2 regions of the Streptomyces sp. NPDC058308 genome follow, and region 1 is predicted to be linked to the other one. Evidence: riboswitches for the same ligand, from Rfam matches in the RefSeq annotation. Region 1 holds a riboswitch; the other holds the start of a gene.
What was found. A riboswitch is a leader RNA that binds a small molecule or an ion and turns the genes downstream of it on or off. The one in region 1 is predicted to bind cyclic di-AMP.

Region 1 (5,357 bases):
CTCACACACGCCCGCGCCCGACGGGTCACCTCCCTCCCCGATCGTCCGTACGTCCTGTACATTTTGTACAGAGCCCGGACCGCACCGCGACCGGAGGAAGAGAGGCGCGCCATGAACCGTCCGTCCGCCCGCTACGTCCTGCCCGAGTTCACCGAACGCACCAGCTCGGGGACGCGGACCATGGACCCGTACTCCAAGCTCCTGGAAGAGCGGATCATCTTTCTCGGCACCCCCGTCGACGCCACCTCGGCGAACGACGTGATGGCGCAGTTCATGCACCTTGAGTACCAGGCGCCGGACCGCGACATCTCGCTGTACATCAACTCCCCCGGCGGCTCGTTCAGCGCGATGACCGCCATCTACGACACGATGCGGTTCGTCAGTTGCGACGTGGAGACGACCTGCCTGGGGCAGGCCGCGGCGGAGGCCGCCGTCCTGCTCGCCGCCGGCACACCCGGCAAACGGTTCGCTCTGCCGGGCGCCCGCGTACTGATCCACCAGCCCGCGGTCTCCGAACCGATCCACGGCCAGGCGACCGACCTCGCGATCCAGACCGACGAAATCCTGCGCACCCGGCGGCTGTTGGAGCAGCTGCTCGTACGGCACACGAGGCAGGCCCCGGGCCGGATCAGCGCGGACATCGAGCGGGACAAAATCTTCGACGCCCGGTCCGCCGTGGAGTACGGGCTCGTGGACCGGATCATCGCGAACCGCAAGAGCTCGCTCGCCGAGCGGGACGCGAGGTGACCTGCCGATGCTGCCGCCGGAGCTTCCGCCCCTGCCCGCCCTGACCCGCGCCGAGGCGGAGTTGATCGACCGCTATCTCGAGGTCGTCGACCTCCTCGGCCGGATCAACCCGGCCCGCGCCGAGCACACCTACGGCGGCCTCCGTGCCGCTCAGGCGCTGGTCGGCCGTGCGACCGCCCTGCGGGACGCACTCGCCGTCATGCACCAGCGGGGCGAGAGTGAGGTGCACGCGCCCACGCTCGCCCGGGCCCTGCGCGTCCTCGACGGTGAACGGCGTGCAGGACGGATCGCCCTCCCGCCTCCGCCGGGCGGCTGAGCGCCCGTCAACCGGCCGCCCGCTGACGCCGAAACGTCCCGGCCCGCTTCGAAACGGACCAGTCGGGCTACCACGGACGGCGTATTCGAACATCCTTCGCCGCACGTTCTGAACTTGCGTCCAGCGAGTACAGCAGGTCTGGAATTTGACATTCCGCTGCTGGTCGAGCCGTCGTCAGACCACCCACCGAGAGGTCCAATTCGACCGTGTCCACCTGAACAGGTCAGTCGTGAGGAGCCTCACAAAAAGCCGTTTCGGCTCGGTTTTCGGACCCATGTCGGGTCAAGATCCCTTTCGACGACAAGCCCCTGCCACAGCGGTGGGGCGGTCCGGGCGGACGCCGAGTCCTGCCGCCACCCGGATGACCGGTCGACATCTGTGCAACGGCAGGAGTGGAGGACCCAGGTACGACGGGCCCGTCCGGAAAGTCCGGGCGACGCCCTTGGGGTGAAGCCGCAGAGCACGACGCGGCCGGGCATCTTCGCCTGCCCGAACCCGACAGGTCATCTTTCACAGGCGGCTGACGAAGGGTTGCGCATGACCGCGCTGAATCATGTTCCGTCGCTGCTCAGCAGGACCGGTGCCGCATCGGTCCTCACGCTCGCCGTCGTAGGCGGCACCGTCGTGGCCCCCGGGCTCACGTCGGAGGCCGAGGCAGCAACCCATGGGACCAAGGCGCTCAAGATCGCGGCGTCCAAGAAGGGCTCCCCGTACGGCTACGGGGCGGTCGGACCCCACCGGTTCGACTGCTCGGGCCTGACGCTCTACTCGTTCAAGCGAACGGGCAAGAAGCTGCCCCGCACCGCCGCCGCGCAGTACAACAAGACCAAGCACGTCTCCAGGTCCCAGCGCACCCGCGGCGACCTGGTGTTCTTCCACTCCGGGCGGAACGTGTACCACGTGGGGATCTACGCGGGCGGCAACCGCATCTGGCACGCCCCCAAGAGGGGCACCGTGGTGCGCCTGGAGAAGATCTGGTCCAAGAGCGTCTGGTACGGGAGGGTGCGCTGACCCCGCCACGCGGCGCCCTCGGGCGCTCGGCCGCCGACTGACCCGCTCCGTCACCCGGGTCAGTGGGCGGCGTCGCGGTGTCTGCGCTGGACGGGGGCCCGCCAGGGCAGCGCGATCCACACGGTCTTGCCTCCTTCGTCGGTGGGGCTGACCGAGAGCTTGCCGCCGCACTCGGCGGTCAGCCAGCGGATGATGACCAGGCCGCGGCCGTTGTCCTGCTGGACGGCCGCGGGAAGCCGTTTGGGATAGCGCGGGTGGCTGTCGGTGACGCCGATGCGCAGCTGCTCGTCCCGGTCCAGTTCGATGTCGACGGTGAACGTGGGCGACTGCCCCAGGGTGTGCTGCACGGCATTCGTGGCGAGTTCGGAGACGATGAGCCGGATCGTGTCGGTCACCTCGGCGTCGCCGGGCAGGCCCCATTCGGAGAGCACACGCAAGACGTACTTCCGGGCGGCGGGGACCGAGGCAGGATCGCTCGGCAGGGTGACGGAGGCTTCCTGGTGATCTGCCATGGCGACGTTGTCCCTTTCCCACCGGGACCGGTCCCCGACTCGCGGCGGATGACTCAAGGACCGTCCCGGACTGGTGCTTCGCGCCAGACTGCCACTCCTTGGCCGGGCACGCGTGGCGATCCACCGAGATGTGCATATATCTGTCGCTCGATGCGGTGAACTCTGCTACGGCAGAGCGTATTTGGGCGAGGGACTCGCACTTCCTCTAATCTCGCCTACTGCCCCGCCTCGCCGCCGGAAGATCCGACGGCTCCGGCCGGAAGGAGACGGGCATGCAGTACGGCCCCGCGGTGCGTCGCCGCCAGCTCGGCGCCGAACTGCGCACCCTGCGCAACGAGGCGGGTCTCACCAGCAGTGAGGCTGCCGCCAGGCTCGGCTGGCACCAGTCGAAAGTGAGCCGGATCGAGACGGGCCGCAGCGGCGTGAAGGCCTCCGACGTGCGGCGGCTGCTCGCGGCGTACGAGGTGCGGGACTCCCGGCGCAGCGAGCTGCTCATCGCGTTCGCGGGGGCCGACGATCCCGGTGCGGGGCGTCATCACTGGTGGAAGGCGTATCGCGACCTGTTGCCCGCCACCTACCGGGACTTCATCAGCCTGGAGTCGCAGGCGCGTTGGGTGCGCACGCTCGAAACCACCGTGGTCCCGGGTCTGCTGCAGACCCCCGAGTACGCGCGTGCGGTGACCCGGGCGGCGCTCGGCGGGCTGCCGGAGAAGCAGGTCGACGCGCTCGTGGAGGTGCGTCTGGCCCGCCAGGACGTGCTGCGCGCGGATCCGCCGGTGCGGCTGAGCGTGGTCATGGACGAGGCGGTGCTGCGGCGGCCGGTGGGCGGGGCGCAGGTTCTCGCGGGGCAGTTGGCGCGCTTGCGGGAGGTGTCACTTCTGCCTCATGTCCGGCTTCAGGTACTGCCGTTCGCCGCCGGTGAGCATGCAGGCCTGATCGGTTCTTTCGTTATCTTTTCATTTCCGGACATTGCTGATCTGGATGTGGTTGTTCTCGACCATTTGACGAGTAGCCTCTACCTCGAACGGAAAGAAGACCTCCAGGCGTACACGGAGGCCTTCAACTCCCTTCAGGTACAGGCGCTTTCACCCGAGGAATCAACGGTATTCATCGCCGGACTAGGCGACGGCGCGTAAGGAGGCACCATGACCGCAATGCCTCGGTACGTACCTTCCAGCACAACGCTTCAAGGTGCGCGGTGGCAGCGCAGCAGCTACAGCAACGGAATGAACAACTGTGTCGAGACCGCCACCCTCGACCCGGGTCAGCCGACCGGCCTGCGGGCCGTGCGTGACTCGAAGAACATCGCAGGTCCCGCCCTGCTCATCTCCCCCGGCCCCTGGGAGACGTTCGTCGACAGCCTGCGCTGAGCGCGGCCCGGGCCCCATGCGGACCCGGAGCGGCTCATCGAGGTGCGCGGCGGCTGATCACCCGTACGGCACCGGCGATCTGCTCGTCGGTGAGATCCGCGCGGGCGGTCAGCCGCAGCCGTGAGATGCCGTCCGGCACCGACGGCGGACGGAAACAGCCCACGGCCAGGCCATCGGCCCGGCAGTCGGCCGCCCACCGGACGGCCTGCTCCGGTGAGGGGGCGCGCACCGAGACGACGGCGGCGTCGGGCCGTACCGCACAGAGGCCTTCGGCCGTGAGGCGCCGGTGCAGCTCGGCCGCGACCTCACGGGCACGGGCCGCGCGTTCGGGCTCACGGCGCAGCAGGCGCAGGGCGGCGAGCGCGGCGCCGGCCGCGGCGGGTGCGAGGCCGGTGTCGAAGATGAAGGTGCGGGCCGCGTTCACCAGGTGCTCGATGACCCTGGCCGGGCCGAGGACGGCGCCGCCCTGGCTGCCGAGGGACTTGGAGAGGGTGAGGGTGACCACGGTGTCGGGCGCGCCCGCGAGCCCCGCGGCGTACGGTGCGCCCCGGCCGCCGTCGCCGAGCACGCCGAGCCCGTGGGCGTCGTCGATGATCAGCCCGGCCCCGGACTCGCGGCAGGCGGCGGCCAGTTCGGCCAGCGGCGCCATGTCCCCGTCGACCGAGAACACCGAGTCGGACACCAGGACGGCGGGGCCGTCGTGGGCGCCGAGCGTCTTGCGTACCGCTTCGGGATCGGCGTGCGGCACCACCTGCGTCGCCGCGCGGGCGAGGCGGCAGCCGTCGATCAGGGACGCGTGGTTGCCCGCGTCGGAGACGATCAGCGAATCGCCGGGGGCGAGTGCGGTGACGGCGGCGAGGTTCGCCGCGTAGCCGGAGGAGAAGACGAGCGCCGCCTCGAAGCCGCAGAATTCGGCGAGCTCTCGCTCCAGTTCCGCGTGCAGCTCCGTGGAGCCCGTGACGAGCCGGGATCCGGTGGCGCCGCCGCCCCAGCGCCGGGCCGCGGCGGCCGCGCCCTCGGTGACCTCCGGGTGCCGGGTCAGGCCGAGGTAGTCGTTTCCCGCCAGATCGAGGAGGGCGCCCGCGTCGGCGGGGCGCGGCCGCAGGATGCGCACGAGGCCGGCGTCGGCGCGCAGCCGCGCCTGTTCGTCGAGCCAGCCGAACGCCGCGCCCGGCTCGGCGCCGGATGCGCCGCCCGGCGCGTGGCTCGGCGCGGTGGACGCGCTCGTCACGGGGTGCCTGTTTGTAGACATTGCACAGACCTTAGCCGCCGTGCCACCCGGCCAGGGTGTGGCAATACTTACACCTCAAAGCGTTTCTGTTGTGCGAACTCTCCTTGGCCCGGCAGGCTGCCGTGCGTAAGGATCAGCGCCATGGACCTGCTGAACACGCTGGTGGAAAA
Region 2 (5,357 bases), on a different contig from region 1:
GCTGGATGAGGAATCGAAGACGCAGGCGCACGTCTGGCTGGCCTTCGTCACCCGCGCACCGGCCAGCGAAAAACTGGCAGCCGTCCTGCACGACACCTATGCCAAGCTCCATGACCTCATCGCGTGGCTCATCCGCTACGGCCAGGACACCCAGGAAATTCCACAGCACCTCGACCCCACCCGCGAGGCCCACACCCTCCTCGCTGTGGCTGATGGCCTCACGGTCCACGTCCTGGCAGGCCACCACTCTCCGGAGATGGCGCTGGCCATCCTCCAACGGCACATCGACCACCTGCTACAAAGAGCATCCAGCCACGGATGACGCGCCCAGCCCCAACATGTCGGCAGCGCACGCCTCTGACGCCCCAGCCTGCTCGGGGCTCGTCAGCAGATGCCGGACAGCCCTTAGTGAACCTGCGCTGAGCGAGTCGGACGCCGCGTCATCTCCGCTTCCTGCCATGCACCCGGGCGTACGCCTGCCGCCTTTCGGAAGAACACCGAAAAGTTGGAGGCATCGGGGAAGCCGAGTGTGGCGGCGCAGCGGGCTGCGGTGAGGCGGTCGTGTGCGAGGAGGCGTTTGGCTTCCAGGATGATGCGATCGACGATGTAGGCCTTCGCGGTGAGGCCGGTGGCCTGCTGCACTGCTCTGGAGAGGGTGCGGGGCGTGTATCCCAGGGCCCGGGCGTAGTAGCCGGCGTCATGATGTTCCCGGAAGTGCGCTTCGACACTGGACCGGAACAGCCGGAACACCGGACTCGCCGACCGTTCTGCACGCACCGGCCGTTCTTCACCCACCGGCCGTTCGTCATTCGCCGACCGCGCTTCGCCGTGCGGCGGCCGGATCCGGGCGATGAGTGCGGAGAGCAGGATCTCGGGCAACTCCGTCGGCACGTCTCGGGGCCGGGCGGACGCTTCGAGGAGCAGGTGGTTCCGCGCGGCGTCGACGAACGGCCAGTCGGCCTCGTCGATGCTCCACTGCGCGACCAGGTCAGGGGACGCGACGAGCTCTCGGGTGGCGTGGGTGACCGGCGCAGTCGGGATGAACAGCACGATGTGCCCGGCCACCTCGGCGATGTCGTCCCATCGGTGCACCGCGCCGGGAATGATCCACACCACGGACCGCTCCCTGAGGGGGAGTTGGCGAAAGTCCATTGTGACGGAGCCGTGTCCGGCGTCGACGACGGCCAGGACGTGGAAGTCGGCACGTTGCGTGCCGCCGTCGTTCAGCTCGCGAAGGCGGGCGAACGTCATCGTCTCGACAGCGGCGGCACCGTGCCCGACGGGCTGGTAGGTCATCTGTCGGATCGCGGCCATGTGTCCAGTTTCCACCATCGGGCGACCAATCGTGCCGATGCCTCTGGAGAGCCGCGGATATCCAATGGAGACAAGGGAGATCCGCCGCAGAGCACTGATCGAGGCATCGCGAATGAACACGACACAGCAACCGCTGCTGCCCGCTTACGACCACCGGCCGGGGGCCGGACCGACCCTGGTGTTCCTGCACTACTGGGGTGGCTCCGCCCGCACCTGGGACCTCGTCGTCGACCGCCTCCCGGGCCGCGACGTCCTCACAGTCGACTTCCGTGGGTGGAGCCGCTCAAGCGGCCTGCCCGGCCCCTACACGCTCCGCCGGCTCGCGGACGACACGCTCGCGGTGATCGCCGACGCGGGCATCACCGAGTACGTGCTGGTCGGACACTCCATGGGCGGCAAGGTCGCGCAGCTGATCGCAGCGGCCCGGCCCGCCGGCCTCCGCGGGATCGTCCTCGTCGGCCCCGGTCCGGCGAAGCCCGCAGAGCAGATCACTCCCGAGTACCGGGAAGGCCTCTCCCACGCCTACGATTCCGACGAATCCGTCGCCGTCGCACGGGACGGCATCCTCACCGCGACCGAGCTGCCCGCATCGATCAAGGCGCAGGTCGCGACCGATTCGCGTGCGGGCGCCGACACCGCCCGCACAGAGTGGCCGCTGCGCGGCATCGCGGAGGACATCACCGAGCACACCCGCATGATCAGCGTCCCCGCCCTGGTCATCGCCGGAGAGCAGGACCGCGTCGAGCCCGTCGACGTGCTCCTCGCCAACCTGGTTCCCTATCTCTCCGGGGCCGACTTCACGGTGATTCCGAAGACGGGGCACCTGATCCCGCTGGAAGCTCCGGCCGACCTCGTCGAGGCGATCACGACGTTCGCGGCAGTTGTCTGACCAGGGCGTCGGCACATCCTCCGTACGCCCTGCCCGCCCCCTGCCGCTTTGCCGCATGAAGGGCGAGGTCAGTACGGGCCGTCCACGTTGTCGATCGAGCCGTACCGGTCGGCCGCGTAGTTGCAGGCGGCGGTGATGTTGGCGACCGGGTCGAAGCTGTCCATCGACGTGCCGGGCACGTGGTAGGCCGCGAAGGTGGGGCCGATGACCTGCAGGAGCCCCTTGGAGGGGGTCCCGGCCACGGCGTTGGAGTCCCAGTTGTTGATGGCCAGGGGATTGCCGGAGGACTCGCGCATGATGTTGCGGTGGATGCCCTCGTACGAGCCGGGGATGCCCTGCTGGGCCAGGATGTCGAGCGACTCGTTGATCCAGCCGTCCAGGTCGTTGGTGTAGGACTTCTGCGCCGGGGGAGCGGCGGGCTCGGCGGCGAGGTCGTCCTGGCGCTCGGAGCGGTCCGCCCGCTCGGCGGACGCGTTGGACGCGGTCGACTTCTGCGCGGGCTCGGCTGTGCCCGCACTGCTGAGGGTGAGCTTGAGCCCGGGGTGGATGAGCTGCGGGTCTCCGCCGAGGACGCCGCGGTTGTCCTGGTACAGCTTCTTCCAGCCACCGCTCAGGGAGTGCTCCTGTGCGATCTTGGACAGGGAGTCACCGGCCGCGACGACGTAGGTCGTCGGGGCCGCGGCGGGCTTGGCGGCCGCGTCGGCCTGCGCCGCGGTGGCGGTGGTCGCGCCGAGCACCGGGAGGACGAGCACCGTCCCGCCCGCGCCTGCGGCGGCGATGCCCCGGCTGAGCGAGTTGGACTTGGGGCGGCGGTGCTTTCCCTTTGCAGGCATGACGAATTCCTCTCCGTCGCCTGCGAGGTGAGCTGTCGGGTTCGGACGGGAGATGTCCGGTCGCGCTGATATGGCGACTTCACCCCGAGCCGTTCCGGAATCCGGACTGGCGGCATACCTGGGTTCCCCGCTCCTGCCGTGCGTAAGTGAGTGGGTGAGTAGGTTTCCGGACAGCGGCAGGATTCGGCGTTCCATCCGGGATTGGGCGTGACGTTAGACGAGAAAGTCAGAACGGAACAAGGTCCACATTTGGCGGGGGAATGTGCGGGGTCGGCCAGGGGCAATCGGGAGGCCCTTGCTTTCTTTGATCGACTAGACCCAACTCGCTTTGGGTGGAACGCGAATGCGCTTCAGGTCCTCACTCCGGGCCAGGACGAGCGGTGTGACTCATTTCACCGAATGGGGCGCGGATCGAAAGGCGACTCGATGGCATAGCGCGGGTGCGCCATTCCGGTCGAGGGCTCCGCAATGCAGGCAATGCTTTATATACGCCTCCAAGGGTGCAGAGGTGTGCATCACGGGGCAAATTGCACGTGGCGCATAGGGCGCTTTTCACCACAAGATAGACATGTCACCAGTTGAGCCGAGCCGCGTCCAGCGGGTTGCCGAGGAATCGAGGCGGGCCATGTGACGACACGTCGTCCGGTGATGAAAGCGGCGGGGGCAGGGGTGTTGGCGAGCGGATTGACCGTGCCGGTGTCAGCTGCCTCCCAGGCGGATCGCGCCGAGGAACAGGTCGACCAACGGGCCGACGAATTAGTGATGGTCGAGAAAAGCGGTCACGCCGTCAGTTTTTGCGATGTGTCTCGGTGCAGCGTCGGCAGAGGGTCCCATTGCCCGACTATCCGCACGAGTTCAACACGCGGCCCTTCAACCGTATCCATGGCATGGGGATCGATAGCCGCGACCGGCTGTACGCCCTGAGCCTGGAAAAGGCGGTACTGCTCGGATTTGACGCTCCGACCGCCGACGAGGCGCCGACCAGAGTGGTGCCTACCCATGGGGTGCAGACCCACCTGTTCTCCCTCAGCCGGGACGGCGAACGGGCTTTTGTCACCGGCTTGTTGTCGCACACGGTGAGTCTGGTGCGCCCCCACGACGCCTCCGTGCCGCCGGTTCTGTCCACTCCCGGTCGCCGGATCGCCGTCGTCGACCTGGAACGGTTCGCCGTCATCGGTGGTTTCGGCGCCGGGCCGGTTCTGGCCGGTTCTGGCTGAACCGTAGCGATGGAGCGCCACTCGGACTCGCGTTCCGGGCGGGTGAGCGGGTACGGAATAGATGTCGGCTCGGGCGCCTAGACGTTTTGGGCTCCTCAACTCTCTATCGGGCAGAAGGAGTTGTCGTCGACATGGATGAGACGAACGCCGTGGGTGACAATGTGTGGCTGTTGGCCTGCACGGGCCTGCCCGTCCTGGGCACCATGGTGGCCGCGCTCGCGTACCGAGTGCGGGAGCGGGCCCGATGGGCTGCGGTTGTCGCCGTGCTGCGGCTTTCACCCGGCGGGACGCAGGTCCGCTTCAGAGCGCGGGATGCTCAGGGAAGGGCGATGAGTGAGTGGGAGATCACCGTCCCAGGGGCTGGAGGGGCGGGCGCCAGTGACGAGCGATACCGATGAGCGGCCGCCTGATGCGGACGGGGAGCCCGACGGATGGAGTGACGCGTGCGCAGCGCGGGTCGAGACCCTTTTCCGGCAGTACGGCAAGGTGGTGCTCCGGAAAGCGACGGTGGCCGCGGCCGGGAACAGCCACGACGGCTGGGAAGGTTGCCAGCATGCTTTCGTGCAAGCTGGGGAATACCTGCGCAAGCCGGGAGCCGAGGAGATCAGGAACTGGCAGGGCTGGCTCGTCAAAACCGCGGTCCGGCACGCGATGTCGGTATATCGACGTGGGGCCGAGACGGTGCTGCTGGGGGAGGAGATGGACCGGGACGGTGGCGTGATGCCGGTCGAGGACCAAGTGACGGTGAGAGAGAAGTTCCGTAACGTCTTGGACGCCATCGGAGATCTCTCGGAACGTCAGCGTCAGGCTCTGGTCCTCGTACACATCGCGGGATGTTCGACCGACGAGGCGGCTCAGGACATGGGAGTCACCAACAGCACAGTACGCAACCTGATTCACCAGGCCCGCAGTCGGCTGGCTGTCGTGAGCGGGGAGGCGAGCGATGCATGACGAACCGGATGTGACCGGCGACGAGATCCTGACCAGGGCCCTTGAGGCCACCGAAGACGCGGTGGGTCAGGCACTCGAAGAGACCTTTGACAGCGAAGCGGGCCTGGAGGGGATCCGAGCGCGCTTGGGGCAGGCTGCGGGGCCCGATTCCGG

Region 2: linked by a shared signal. The riboswitch ahead of ACFVYL_RS25135 (transglycosylase SLT domain-containing protein) and the one ahead of ACFVYL_RS28070 (C40 family peptidase) in region 1 are both predicted to bind cyclic di-AMP.

What each region holds. Positions count from the first base shown of each region.
Region 1 covers NZ_JBHVZA010000023.1:139,742-145,098, reverse strand. The annotation lists gene ACFVYL_RS28080 (ATP-dependent Clp protease proteolytic subunit) at 112-747, shown strand; gene ACFVYL_RS28075 (hypothetical protein) at 755-1,063, shown strand; cyclic di-AMP (ydaO/yuaA leader) riboswitch at 1,421-1,597, shown strand; gene ACFVYL_RS28070 (C40 family peptidase) at 1,601-2,074, shown strand; gene ACFVYL_RS28065 (ATP-binding protein) at 2,134-2,586, opposite strand; gene ACFVYL_RS28060 (helix-turn-helix domain-containing protein) at 2,859-3,722, shown strand; gene ACFVYL_RS28055 (DUF397 domain-containing protein) at 3,813-3,956, shown strand; gene ACFVYL_RS28050 (8-amino-7-oxononanoate synthase) at 3,991-5,208, opposite strand; gene bioB (biotin synthase BioB) at 5,329-5,357, shown strand, end outside.
Region 2 covers NZ_JBHVZA010000019.1:135,838-141,194, forward strand. The annotation lists gene ACFVYL_RS25120 (TetR/AcrR family transcriptional regulator) at 1-322, shown strand, start outside; gene ACFVYL_RS25125 (helix-turn-helix domain-containing protein) at 406-1,314, opposite strand; gene ACFVYL_RS25130 (alpha/beta fold hydrolase) at 1,427-2,203, shown strand; gene ACFVYL_RS25135 (transglycosylase SLT domain-containing protein) at 2,272-3,036, opposite strand; cyclic di-AMP (ydaO/yuaA leader) riboswitch at 3,041-3,203, opposite strand; gene ACFVYL_RS25140 (hypothetical protein) at 3,870-4,253, shown strand; gene ACFVYL_RS25145 (RNA polymerase sigma factor) at 4,632-5,204, shown strand.